DNA from 2 places in the Sulfitobacter sp. SH24 genome. Region 1 is predicted to be linked to the other one. Evidence: riboswitches for the same ligand, from Rfam matches in the RefSeq annotation. Region 1 holds a riboswitch; the other holds the start of a gene.
The links. Region 1 has a riboswitch for cobalamin ahead of ACSQ16_RS11475 (ABC transporter substrate-binding protein). Riboswitches for the same ligand answer to the same signal wherever they lie in the genome.
Positions count from the first base shown of each region.

Region 2: it holds a riboswitch for cobalamin, as region 1 does, so the genes downstream of both, ACSQ16_RS03180 (CbtB domain-containing protein) here and ACSQ16_RS11475 (ABC transporter substrate-binding protein) in region 1, are expected to answer to the same signal.

Region 1 covers NZ_OZ282575.1:1,798,352-1,804,799, forward strand. The annotation lists gene ACSQ16_RS11470 (FecCD family ABC transporter permease) at 1-370, opposite strand, end outside; gene ACSQ16_RS11475 (ABC transporter substrate-binding protein) at 373-1,383, opposite strand; cobalamin riboswitch at 1,487-1,676, opposite strand; gene ACSQ16_RS11480 (TrkH family potassium uptake protein) at 1,777-3,072, opposite strand; gene ACSQ16_RS11485 (potassium channel family protein) at 3,123-3,788, opposite strand; gene ACSQ16_RS11490 (aldo/keto reductase) at 3,919-4,851, opposite strand; gene ACSQ16_RS11495 (N-acyl homoserine lactonase family protein) at 4,894-5,688, opposite strand; gene ACSQ16_RS11500 (putative quinol monooxygenase) at 5,685-5,975, opposite strand; gene ACSQ16_RS11505 (tripartite tricarboxylate transporter permease) at 5,975-6,448, opposite strand, start outside.
Region 2 covers NZ_OZ282575.1:168,817-175,264, reverse strand. The annotation lists gene cobN (cobaltochelatase subunit CobN) at 1-1,965, opposite strand, end outside; gene cobW (cobalamin biosynthesis protein CobW) at 1,972-3,006, opposite strand; gene ACSQ16_RS03195 (DUF1636 family protein) at 3,003-3,377, opposite strand; gene ACSQ16_RS03190 (hypothetical protein) at 3,450-3,947, opposite strand; gene ACSQ16_RS03185 (CbtA family protein) at 3,959-4,642, opposite strand; gene ACSQ16_RS03180 (CbtB domain-containing protein) at 4,858-5,028, opposite strand; cobalamin riboswitch at 5,063-5,279, opposite strand; gene ACSQ16_RS03175 (PAS domain-containing protein) at 5,445-6,448, shown strand, end outside.

The DNA of each region.
Region 1 (6,448 bases):
CGCCGCCGACGCCCGCGACCGTTACCAGAACCGCCCCGGTCGAGGCACCCGCCGAAAGGCCCATAAGGTAGGGATCGGCCAGCGGATTACGCAGGAGCGCCTGAAGCACGACGCCTGTCAGCGCTAGCCCCCCACCGCAACAGGCGGCGACAATGGCCCGAGGGAGGCGATAGCTCCAAATGATCCCCGCCTCGATCCCGTCCACGGGATAGCTCGCGCCCCAAAGGTGGTTCGCCAACGTTTGAAGGACGGTGGCGAAGGGCAGCCGTGTCTCGCCGATTGCCGTCCCGGCGAGAATGGTGAGACCGAGGATCAGTGGCGCCGCCCACAGGCGCCGCACCGGCGCGACCCGTGGCTGCGCGGCCACCATCGTCATTCGAACGACATCTCCGAGAGCGCCTCAGACAGCGTCTCCAGCCCGTAAATTGAGCGCATCGTCGCGCTCATCGCATGGGCGTCCATCTGCACGATCCGCCCCTTTTGCACGGCCGTCATTTGGCTTGCCACGGGATCGTTGCGCAAGAACTCCAGCTTCTTCTCGACATTATCGGCCGGAAAACGGCGGCGGTCCATGTAGGCGATGACGATGACGTCCGGATCAGCGCGGGCGATGCTCTCCCAGCCGACCGTCGGCCACTCCTCGTCCGAAGCGATGACGTTCTCGATACCGAGAGCGCCCATCATGTAGCCCGGCGCGCCGAGCTGCCCGGCGACATAGGGGTCAATCTCCAGATCGGCGGATGAAAACCAAAACACTGCCGACAGATCGTCCGGCAGTTTGAGCCCAGAGGCCCTGGCGATGGCATCTTCCTCCGTGGTTTGTAGCTCGGCGACCAATTCCTCGCCCGCGTCTTGCACGTCGAAGATCGTCGCGAGTTCGCTGATGCCTTTGTAGACCGACGCGGTCTTGAAGGCGCCGGTTCGGGTGCCATCGCCACCGGTGGAATTGTCTTTGGTGTCGCAATCGGCAGGCATGATGTAGGTGGGGATGCCGATGTCGTGGAACATCTCGCGCGTGCCCACTATCCCGCTTTCTCCGACGTGCCATTCATATTGTACGGCGACCAGACCGGGCTTCTTCGCGACCACGCTCTCGAAGCTCGGGTCGTTATCGGCAATCCGCTCGATCCCGTCGTTCACCGCGGTGAATTCAGGCAGGACCGGGTTGAACCAGACCGAAGTGCCCGAGACCTTTGGCGCAAGACCAAGAGAATAGAGGATCTCTGTCGCAGACTGGCCAATGGTCACGGCACTGTCCGGAGCGGCGTCGAAGGATATTTCGACACCACAATTCGTGAGATTGAGGGGGTAGTTTGTTTCCTGCGCTTGCAGGGGAAGTGCGGCGCTGGCCACCAAAGTGGCCGCAATCAAGGTCTGTCTCATCCGATCCGTCCCGTCAGATAGGACCGTCAGGGGCAAGACGCGAAACGAAATATGGCCAGGGCGGCCATGTCGAGTTTCCCGCCCCGGTACACCCCGTCCGGTCGTGGTTTCATATCCGTCGGCAGGTCTCCTGACTGGCGGGTTACAGCACCTCTCGCCTTCCCGGGGTAATCCCAGTGGCATTTTGAGAGGCGCTCGCCGCCTACAGTTGCGGGGGCAGTTCCGTTTCCCGGCTGTGACCGGAACGGATTCCCTTTCAATTCCCGAAGGAAACCGACGCCGAAATCAGTGACAGGTTTTTCAACCGGTGGCAATCACTGGTTGCGCATGGGATTCTCAAATCATCCGGCGGACCAGCGCCGAAGAACAACCACTAGCGAACTTCGCTGCCCCTCACCCTAAGTAGATCTGCCCTGAGGGATATTTCACCTTAGGAACGCTGCGTGTGGCGAGGAAAAAGCCGATTGCCAAGGGCCCGACCCGCCCGACGAACATGATCAACATGAGGATAAAGCGCCCGATGCCATCTAACTCCGCCGTAATACCGCGCGACAGGCCGACCGTTCCGAAAGCGGATGTAACCTCAAAGGCAATATCGGTGAACTGGCCGTCGTGGTTAATTGTCATGACGAAAACCCCCGTCAGGACCAGCAGCATGGAGATCGTGGTGAGAGCCAAGACTTTCATCACCTCGTCCAGCCCCAAGGACCGGCCAAAGGCGTGTAGCGTCGTCTGACGTCGAAAGAATGCGATCGTGGCAAGCAGCAAAACAAAGAGCGTGGTCACCTTGATCCCGCCCGCCGTCGAAGTGCTGCCGCCCCCCACCAGCATCAGCGTCATTGTCAGCAAAGAGGTGCTGTCATGCATGCCGCCGGTGTTGATCGTGTTGAAACCGGCGGTCCGCGGCGTGGTGCCTTGAAACCAACTTGCCCATAGTTTCTCAATGACACTCAAGGGGCCGAGGGTCTCAGGATTGCCCCATTCCAGCAGGCCAAACATGACACTTCCCCAAGTGATCAGCAGTGCCGTGCCAACCAGCATCAGCTTGGAATGCAGGGTCAGTTTACGCCAATTCCGGCTGCGATACACATCGCCCACCACAATAAACCCAAGTCCGCCAAGGATGAAAAGCGCAGGGATCACCAGATTGATGATCGGGTTTCCCACCCATTGCGACAGGCTATCGGGATGCAGGGCAAACCCGGCATTGTTGAAGGCTGAGATCGAGTGAAAGACCGCCTCCCACAGCCCGGCCCAGCCGAACTCAGGCACAAAGACCAAGGCCAGAAGCGCTGCACCCACCGCTTCGCAAGAAACCGCGATGATCAGGATCATACGGGCGATATAGGACAGGTTTGACAGGGATGTCTGGTTCAGGTCCTCGCGCAGGATCAGCCGTTGCGGCATGCCGATAGGAATACCAAGCGCGCCCAGCAACAGCACCGCAAAGGTCATCAGGCCAAGACCGCCAAGCTGGATCAACGCTGCGATCACCGCTTGACCAAAGCCCGTGAATGTCGCCCCGGTATCGGCGAGCACCAGCCCCGTGACCGTTACTGCGGAGGTCGAGGTGAAAAGCGCCTCGCCCAGACCGATATCACCGTGATGCGAAATCGGCAGCCAGAGCAGAATGGCCCCCAGAATGATGAATGCCATATAATAGAGCGACAAAAGCGCAGGCGGCGGCATCCGCAGGGTCTTTTTCCGCCGCAAAAGGGACCGAAACGACAGGGGCATTGTCAGAGGCTAGCCGCAAAGCTGTGCAGGTCTTTGCGCTGGCCCAACAGCAAGAGCAGATCATCACACTGCAACTGACATTCGTCTCCATCCTGCCCGATGAACTCGCTCCCCCGCATGACGCCGATGCAGCGCAGATTATAGGTTTTCCCATGCGGCAGTTCGGTCAGACGTCTGCCCTCAAGGCTTTCTGGGATGCGAAAGTTCACGACATGGTATCCATTGCCGAGGCTGACATAGTCCCGCAAAAGTGGGTTGTGCAGGATCTGCGCGATATGCTGGCCAATCTCGACCTCTGGATGCACGATCCTGTCCACGCCGAGCTTCTTCAATATGCGGTGGTGAGTTCGGGTCGTGGCCTTGGCCCAGACGACCTGAACGCCCACGAGTTTGAGGTTCATCGCCGATAGAATGCTCGCCTCTAGGTCCGACCCCATGGCCACCACGGCGGTATCACAGTCCCCAAAACCGGCATCACGGAGCGCTGCATCATCGCGGGCGTCCACAATCATGGCCTGCGACAGGGTATCGGCGAGGTTGGCAACGCGAGCCTCTGAGATGTCGATGCCGATGACGTGGTTGCCGAAACGTTGCAATTCCTTCGCAACGGAGCTTCCGAAATTGCCCAAACCAACGACACCAAATGTGCGTCTTTTGATTTTCGTCACGTTACTGTCCATTCAAACTGACCGTCGCGGAACATTGCCGCAACGCAGAATGATGTCAATGAAGGGGAGCGCTTTTGGGTTTCACATTTATGCGCGGTGAAGGCGCTTTAGTTTTACCGACCGACCACGCTTAGGTCTCCTCCGACCGATCCGTCGCGGGCGTCGGTTTCGGGCTTAGTTGCGAAATTTCGGCGTAGCTATCCTCGGACAAGTCCAAGCCCATCGCATCCAGCGAAGGCTGCAACTGGTCAACATTTCGGCCAGAGATAAGCGCTGACGTCACCGCCGGGTGCCGGGCAACCCACGCCACGGCAAGGGTGGTGGCCGCAATACCCAGACGCTGCGATAGCGTGGCCAAATCGCGCGCAACCTCGTGCATCCATGGCTGCCCATAGCGTGCGGCATAGGTCTTGTCGTCTTGCAAACGCCCCTCGGCACCTTTGGCGTATTTTCCGGTCAACAAGCCCCCACCCAAGGGCGAAAAAGGACTAACGGCAATGTCTTGGTCCGCGCAGGCCGGAAGAATTTCGACCTCTACCTGTCGTTTCACAAGGTTATACATCGGTTGGCAGACATCAATCTGGGTGCCGATCGCCTTACACACCGCTTGCGCCTTCATGATCTGCCAAGCCGCAAAGTTCGACACGCCGATATAGCGTATCAGCCCTTGAGACTGCATCTTGGCCAAGGTGGAAAATGTCTCTTCAAGAGGTGTTTCAGCGTCAAAACGGTGTAGGTAATAGATATCCACCCCATCCACGCCCAGCCGTTTGCGGCTTTCATCCAAGGCGGCGTATAAGTTGCCCGAAGTGGCGGGCCGATCATTGGGGGCTTTCGTACCGATGATCAGATCATCGACATTTGATCCCAAGATCTGCCCCAACATGCTTTCAGACGCGCCGCCATTATAGCTATAGGCCGTATCGAAGTGATTGATCCCCGCCACGACGCAGGTCTCAAACATCTCTTTGGCGTTGCCCACATCCGCCGTACGGCCAAATTGCATGGCGCCAAATCCCAATCGCGAGATGGGGGTTCCGTTCTTGGTTTGAATGCGGGTCATGGTGGAGCTTTCGGTTTGAGAAGGGAGCCTCGGGGGCCTAGATCAAGCGGAGGACAGCTTTGGACCAAGGTCCAACCGCACGATGTGATCCGCCTTGTCACGTGGAAAGGATGACATGACCAAGGGATCATGTCCGGGCACAATCAATTCCGGTCGGCTGGCGAGCCGCTCGATCGTTGTAAAACCCTCCAACATGTCCTGCATATCGACCACGATTGGAAAGGGTTTGCGGCTTTGGAAGTTCTCATAAAAATGCGCAGCGTCAGAGGCCAGCACGAGCCAGCCCGCCGATGTGAGCACCCGCACCGCTTGCAGCCCCCGGCTATGCCCCCCGATACGGTGGACCGTGACCCCCTCTGCGACCTCGGCATCCCCATCATGGAAGATCACCTTGCCGGAGTAGAGACGTTTGACCGCCTCACAGATATGTCCTGAAGAAAAGGGCATCCGCAGCGTATCATGGCACATGCAAGGCCCCGTGGCATAGGCCATCTCAGCCGCTTGGATATGCAATTGCGCATTGGGGAAAAGATGCAGGCCGCCTGCGTGGTCGTAATGAAGGTGCGTCACGATCACGGTCTCGACTGCTTCGGGTGTGATGCCCAAGGGCGCCAAGGCACTGCGCGGATCAAGCTGGATCGGGCGGCCGCGCGCGTCAGCTTCAGCCGCATCATAGCCCGTATCAACGAGGATCACCCGCTCTCCTTGGCGTAAAACCCAGATGAAATAATCCATCGGGTGGGCCACGTCGTGCCGGTCATCAAAAACAAAGCTGTCGCCTCTCACCCGCGCGTTGCGATCTGCGTATTTGACCGCATGAACCTCCCATTCACTCATGATGCTACAGTGCTCCAGCTCGTTACGTCTTTGCTTACCACCATATCAGCCGTGGCCGCGCTAAATGCTTTGAAATGGGCGCTGTCACAGTGTGCGTCAAAGGCCGCGCTGTCCGTGTAAAGTTCATAGAGAAACACCTCATCAGGCCTATCCGCGTCGGTAAGCACGTCGAAGCGGTGGCAGCCCGGTTCACGCTTTTTAGAGGTATCGGCGTTATCGAGCATCAGAGGCATGAAATCCTCCATCTGTCCTGTTGCGATACGAAAGGTCACGCAGATGGCAAACATTATCTATTCCTCAATTTTGCGAATGTCCGGCGGACCACGGGCAACTGCCCGGCAATCAGCGCCACGTTCAGCGCCAGCAGAACCGCCGCGGTTGGACGCGTGAAAAAGCCTGACAGGTCGCCATCGCTCAGCAGCAAGGAGCGGCGGAAGGTTTCATCGAATAGTCCGCCCAGAATAACGCCAATGACCAGCGGTGCGATCGGATATCGCATCAGGTTCATAAAGTAAGCCAGCGCACCCACGCCCAGCATGAGGTAGAGATCATTGATCCCGCCTCCCACGCTAAAACTGCCAATGGTGGTCAAGATCAGCACGACGGGCAGAAAAACAGTCTGCGGCAGGCGCAGGATCTGAATGAAAACCCGCGCAGTGAACAGGCCCATGATGAACATGGTCAGCGACGCCAGCACCATGATCGCGCAGACCCGCAGAATGATTGAGGGATCAATCGTCGGCCCGGGGATGATGTTGTT
Region 2 (6,448 bases), 1.6 Mb from region 1:
GATCCGGGTCAGCGCCTCGGCCGAGGAACTGGCGGCGTCAAGGCCAAGGTCATCTTCGACCCCCGCCGCCTGCGCCTCGGCGCGGATCGTGTCGACCAGACGGTCGCGGCGCGCGGGGTCAAGCCCATCGGCGGTGGAATATTCATCCAGCAGCCGTTCCAACCGCAACAGCCCCTCGGGCGTTTCGCTGTCTTTCAACGGGGGTGGAAGATGGCCGAGCGTCACCGCGCCGATACGCCGCTTGGCCTGTGCCGCCTCCCCCGGATCGTTGACGATAAACGGGTAGATCACCGGCAGATCGCCGGTCAGCACCTCAGGCCAGCAATCGTTTGACAGGGCCACAGCCTTGCCCGGCAGCCATTCCAGCGTGCCATGCGCGCCGATATGCACCAACGCGTGGTGCCCCTGTGCGCGCAGCCAGAGGTAGAAGGCCACATAGGAGTGGCGCGGGGTGCGGGAAAGGTCGTGATAGCTGTCTTCGCGGTCTTGCAGATCTCCGCGCTCGGGTTGCAGCGCGACCAGCGCATTGCCGCAGGTTTGCGCGGCGAAGTGGAAGGCACCGTCTTGAACCAGCGGGTCATCCTCGGCCTGCCCCCATGCCTGCGCGAGGTCATCGCGCAGCGCCTGCGGCAGGCTGGCCAGAGCGGCATGGTAGTCAGCCAGCGGCCAAGAAATGCGCTGCTCGGTGAGGCTGCGGCCAAAGCCGATCTGCGGCGTGACGCTATAGCCCTCGCCCGCCAGACGCATCAGCATGTCTTCGACACTGGCCAGCGCGTCGAGCCCGACCGCGTGGGCCAGTTGATCGTCCCGCCCCGGATAGGTCGAGAGCACCAGCGCCAGCTTGCGCGTGGCCGCAGGGGTTTGGGCCAGCCGTTGCCAACCCAGCACACGCGCCACGACGGCGGCGATGCGGGCATCCTCGGCGCGGTGGGCAAAGCGGGAATATTGCAGATCGGGATCGCGCTTTCCGGGGCTCTTGAAACTGACGACGCCGGTGAAAATGCGGCCATCCACCTCGGGCAGCACCACATGCATGGCCAGATCGGCGGGCGAAAGGCCGCGCTCGCTCGCGTCCCAATCACGCCGCCGCGCGGTGGAGAGTGCCACCTGAAACACCGGGCAGCCCGGCGCGTCGAGCGGGGAGGTGCCGTCATCCCCGCGCCCCGAGAAGGCGGTGGCGTTGACAATGGAAACGGGGTTCATCACCGCGAGCGCATCGTCCAGAAAGCGCCGCGCGGGATCGGATTTGAGGGAGGGTACGAAAAGCCCGATGGCGTTCAGCCCTGCCGCACGCAGCGCGCGGATCAGCGCGTCGACGGGCGCGGTATCGGCGGCCAGCAGGTAGCTGCGGTAAAAGGTGACAGCGACGGTATCGCCTGCCGCATCGGCGAAAGGCACGACGCCTTGATCGGGGTCGTAATAACCACAATCGGGCACCGTTTTCGTGCCCATCACCGGCCCAGCATAGAACCCCGCCGCCAGCGCCATTTGCGCCAGTGCGGCCTGCGCCGCCACCGGCCCGCCCGCGTCACATAGATGCGCAAGCCGGCGCAGGGTGGAAACAGGCAACGTCGAATGCGCATCCAGCCCCGGGTCTTCACGCCCATCGGCGGGCAGCACGGCCAGCGCGATGTCATTCCGGCGGGCAAAATCTTGGACCTGCATGATGCCGTAAGGCCAGTAATTCTCGCCCCCGATCAGGCGGATCAAGATGCCCTTGGCCCCGGTCAGCGTCTGTTCGATGTAGTTGTCGACCGACGCAGGGTGGCGCAGCGCCACAAGGTTGCACAGCCGCAGAGAGGGCAGCTTGCCCTCCTTGCCGCCGCCGCGATGCCAGCCTGCCGCGAAAGCGCCGAGGTCACTGTCGGAAAACGACAGCACCACCAGATCGGCGGGCGTTTGACCCGGATCATAGGGGGTGTCGGTATCCTCCAACCCGTGGCTTTCGCGAAAGACGACATGCATGCGCGGTTAGGCTCCCAATGTCTCGCGGATTGCGGCGAGGTCGATGTCGTCATGCTCGGCGATCACCACCAGATGGCCGGCGCGCGTGTCGCTGCCCCAAGGGCGGTCGAACTGCTGTCGCACCCGCGCGCCCACGGCCTGTACCAACAGGCGCATCGGCTTGCCCTCGACCGCGACATAGCCCTTCACGCGCAGGATGTTCTGCTCCCGCGCGAGCCGCTCGATCGAGGCGACCAGCGCATCGACATCCGCCACTTCCCGCATCGGAATCACCACGGTTTCGAAATCGTCATGCTCGTGATCGTCGTGGCCATCGTGGTGCGAGGGGCGCGCGGCGAGATCGTCTTCGGCAGCGGCGTTGAGGCCCAGTACGACCTTGGGGTCGATCACGCCTTCGGTCATCTCAAGGATTGGAATTTCGCGCGGGCTTTCGTCTTCGATCACCTTGCGGGCTTTAGCGAGCCCTTCTGGACCGGCAAGATCGGCCTTGGACATCAAGATGATATCGGCGCAGGAGATTTGATCTTCGAATACCTCAGAGAGCGGGGTTTCGTGGTCGAGGCTGTCGTCGGCCAGACGCTGCGCATCTACGGCGGCTACATCGGCGGCGAAAGTGCCCGCGGCCACGGCTTCTGCATCGGCCAGCGCGATGACGCCGTCGACGGTGATCTTGGACCGGATCGCCGGCCAGTCAAAGGCTTTGAGCAGCGGTTTCGGCAGGGCCAGCCCAGAGGTTTCGATCAGGATGTGATCGGGGCGCGTCGGCAGGGCCATCAACGCTTCGATAGTGGGGATGAAATCATCGGCCACGGTGCAGCAGATACAGCCATTGGCCAGCTCGACGATATTTTCGGCTGGGCAATCCTCGATGGCGCAGGATTTCAGGATGTCGCCATCCACTCCCACGGTCCCGAACTCATTAACCAAAACGGCAAGGCGACGCCCGCCTGCATTGGTCATCAGGTGGCGGATCAGCGTGGTTTTACCAGCGCCGAGAAAGCCGGTGATGACGGTTACGGGAATTTTAGCGAGATCGCTCATGCGGAAGGCTCCTGCGGCAGGGTCAAAGGGGGGATACGCGCAAGGCTTTGCTTGCGAAAGATGACCGGGCGTTCGCGCCATGGCACCAGCCCGTCTTGGGTGGCGGCATAGGCGGCGGCTCCGGCAAGGATGTCGGCGGCGTCTTCCTTGGTCAGGCGGCCATAGACATAGGACCATTTGCCCGGGGCGGAGAGCGCCACGGCGGCGCCCTGCGAACAGGCGGAAAGACATTGCACCGGAACGATTGTTACGCCCTCGGGCGCACCTGTGGCGTCAAGGGCGGCGTGAAGCTGCGCGCCGGGGCGCGGGGCGTCTTCCTCCAGCACCTCGCCCGCGCGGCAGGTCATACAGACATGTAGGGTCGTGCTCATCGATCTGGTCCCATCGGGTTATGCGTGCCGGGTATGCGCTCCGGCCCGTTATGAAAAGGGGAAGCGAGGCGATTATTCAACTGTCAGCACCTCGCGCGCGGTAATCGGCGCACCGTTTACCGCCAAGGGGCGGTGGTCATTGGCGTTGAGCGTGACCTCAACCGTGACCTCGCCCTTGGGCAGATCAGGCAGATGCAGCCATGGGCCGTAGAGCCGCCCGATCTTCGCACCTTTAACATAGACATGGGCATGGCCCTCGCCCGGTTGGTTGTCCCCGCTGGCGTTTTGCGGGGCAAAGGCGAAGCCGTCGGTTTCCACGAAAAGGTTATGGCCTGACATTGGGTCAGGTGTCACGCGGATCGCGAGGCTGGGGGCGTCTTCGGCGGCGAGGGCGATGGGTTGGCCGTGCATCCGCGCGTGGTCTGCGCCGCCGTGGTTCATCTCGCCATGGGCGGCAGGGTCGCCGTGATCATGGCCGTCGAAGGTCACGCCGTTGCTTGCAGCGATAGCAAAACCGATGCCACCGCCAAAGACCAATCCAATGGCGAAAAGCGCCAGTGATCTGTCCATTTCGACCTCCCTCAGGCGCTTTGCGCGCCTTCACGTTGCCAAAAGAACCCGGCGAAACTGCCCAGCAACACCCATGCGGCAAGGCCGATGCCAAGCGCGCGGGCAGCGAACAGCGCGCCGATCTCGGTGGGCACCGGGCCGCTGAAGCTGTCGGGCTCGGGTGCACCGACGACATGCGGGGCCATCAGCAACACCGCCGCCCCGATCCACGCGCCCCAGCCCTTGCCAAAGGCCAGCAGCCAGAGCGCCACCAGCGCCGCCCCCGCCGTGGCGAACCACCAGATCTGCCGTGCGGTGATGTCTGCAGCGGCCACGCCGGGCACCTCGGGCGCAAGGCTGAAGCCCGGCGCGAGGTGGAAGGCGACGAAACCCGCCACGCCCCAAAGGATGCCCCAGCGGCCATCAATCACCGCGCCGCGCTCTTCGCCAAAGCTCATCGCGGCCAAAAGGATCAGCGCATAGGCGGTATAGGTCAGCATGGTGAAAATCAGGCTCAGCCCATCGCGGACGGCGTCGAAACCGGGCAGATCGGGGTGCGCGCTGACCGCGTCCGCACCAAAATGCACTAGCGCGCCAGTCTCATAAAGCTCGGCATGAAGCAGAACGGGCTGCACGAAATAGAGCTGCAGAAGGCCGGTCAGCAAACCGGCAGAGGCCCCTGCAAAGAGGGCGGAAGTCAGAAAACGTGAAAACATCGCAATGATCCTTGGATGCGAAATGATACTCAGCGCCGCGCGACACGCGGGCCGAGGACATTACCCAGCCTCAAGATGTGCCAAAGCCCTCCCGACGCGGCGAACGGCGGGCGCAGGCAAAACGGCAAGAGGCGGGCATGGAAAGAAAGCCAGAATCACAGACAGCCGGACTGCGGCATGGCAGCCCGGACCCCTGTGATACCGAACACGGGCGCTTAGTGGCAGGGAAAGCCTGTCGCGTGGCGCACGTCATGGGCGGCATCATGCAGAGCTGCGGCCTGCACATGGCCGGTCAGCGCCATCAGAGCCACACCCAATACAGCGGCAAACAGCGCCGGTACGAGTTTGCTGCGCGTGGCACCGGCGGTCTTAATCATTGTCGTCATCTTCATTCTCCTTACCGTCACACCCGACGGCATCTAGCGTTTCACTCGCTTGGCAGGTCTCCTGGCTCGCGGGTCGTGGCCTTTGCCCGCCTTCCCCGTCCGAATGGACAAGTGGCACGAGGGGCATTAGCTCACCGCTTACAGTCGCGGGGGCGGCTTCGGCTTCGGGGTCTTGCGACCCCTTACTGAATTCCCTTTTCGGTCCCACACCCAAAGGCGCTTTTCGGGACACCAAGCGGGTCCAATTACGCATTTTCGACCCTTCATGACAAGCCGCATTTATTCAGCCTGGCAAAACCCGATGGCGCATACATCATCTAGTAGCTAAATATGGGTCGCACCCCAGTATGCGGGTTGACCCAAAAGCTACGCTCAGGGCACATTGTCGGCCAGTTTTAAGCGAAGGGCGGGAATTTATGAACGACAAGACGGTCTCCGCCGATCGCCCCACCCTGACCGATGACGTTCTTGGCAAGGTCGTGCGCTATGCCCGCTTGCCATTGTGCATCACCGACCCGACGCTGCCGGACAATCCGATTGTCTATGTCAACGAGGCTTTCACCGACCTTACCGGCTACCGCATGGAAGAGATCGTCGGTCAGAATTGCCGGTTTCTGCAAGGCCCGGACACGACACCCGAAAGCGTGGAGACGGTGCGCCAGATTCTCTTGGACCGCCGGGTTGATACGGTGGAAATCGTGAACTACCGCAAAGACGGCAGCCGCTTTGTGAACGCGCTGCAGCTTGGCCCGATCAATGATGAAGACGGCAAGCTGATCTATTTCTTCGGCTCTCAGCTTGATGTCTCTGAGCGTCGCCGCGTGGAGCGCGAACACCGCCAACTGGCAGACGATGAACTGCTGCACCGGCTGCGTAATATCGTTAATGTTATGACTGCCATGGTCCGCATTACCGCCCGAGAGGAGCCCACGCCCGGAGCCTTTGCCGACAAGGTAATTGACCGGCTGTCAGCCTTGGGTGCTGCGCATTTCGACACGATTGGCCGCAGTGACCAGCAAGAGGTGGATTTCGAGACGTTGATGGGGCCGATCATGCGGGCCTATACCTCGGCGACCGAAGAGCAGATCACCCTCTCTGGAGACAACCCGCTGATATCGCATCGGCTAGTCTCACCCCTGACGCTGGCTCTGCATGAATTGGCGACAAACGCGGTGAAACATGGATCGCTCAGCACGGAGAGCGGGCAGGTATCGCTGCACATCGCGATCCTTCAAGCGCCTGCACGTCTGCGTTTCGTTTGGCAGGAAATCGGGGGGCCGAAGGTGACCAAGTCTGATCGCGACAGCGGGTCGCGGATCATCCAATCGCTGACCCGCGCGGTCGGTGGCACTTTGCATTATGACTGGCAGCCCGAAGGATTGATCGCCACGGCGGAATTCCCGATGACCGCCACGGCGGA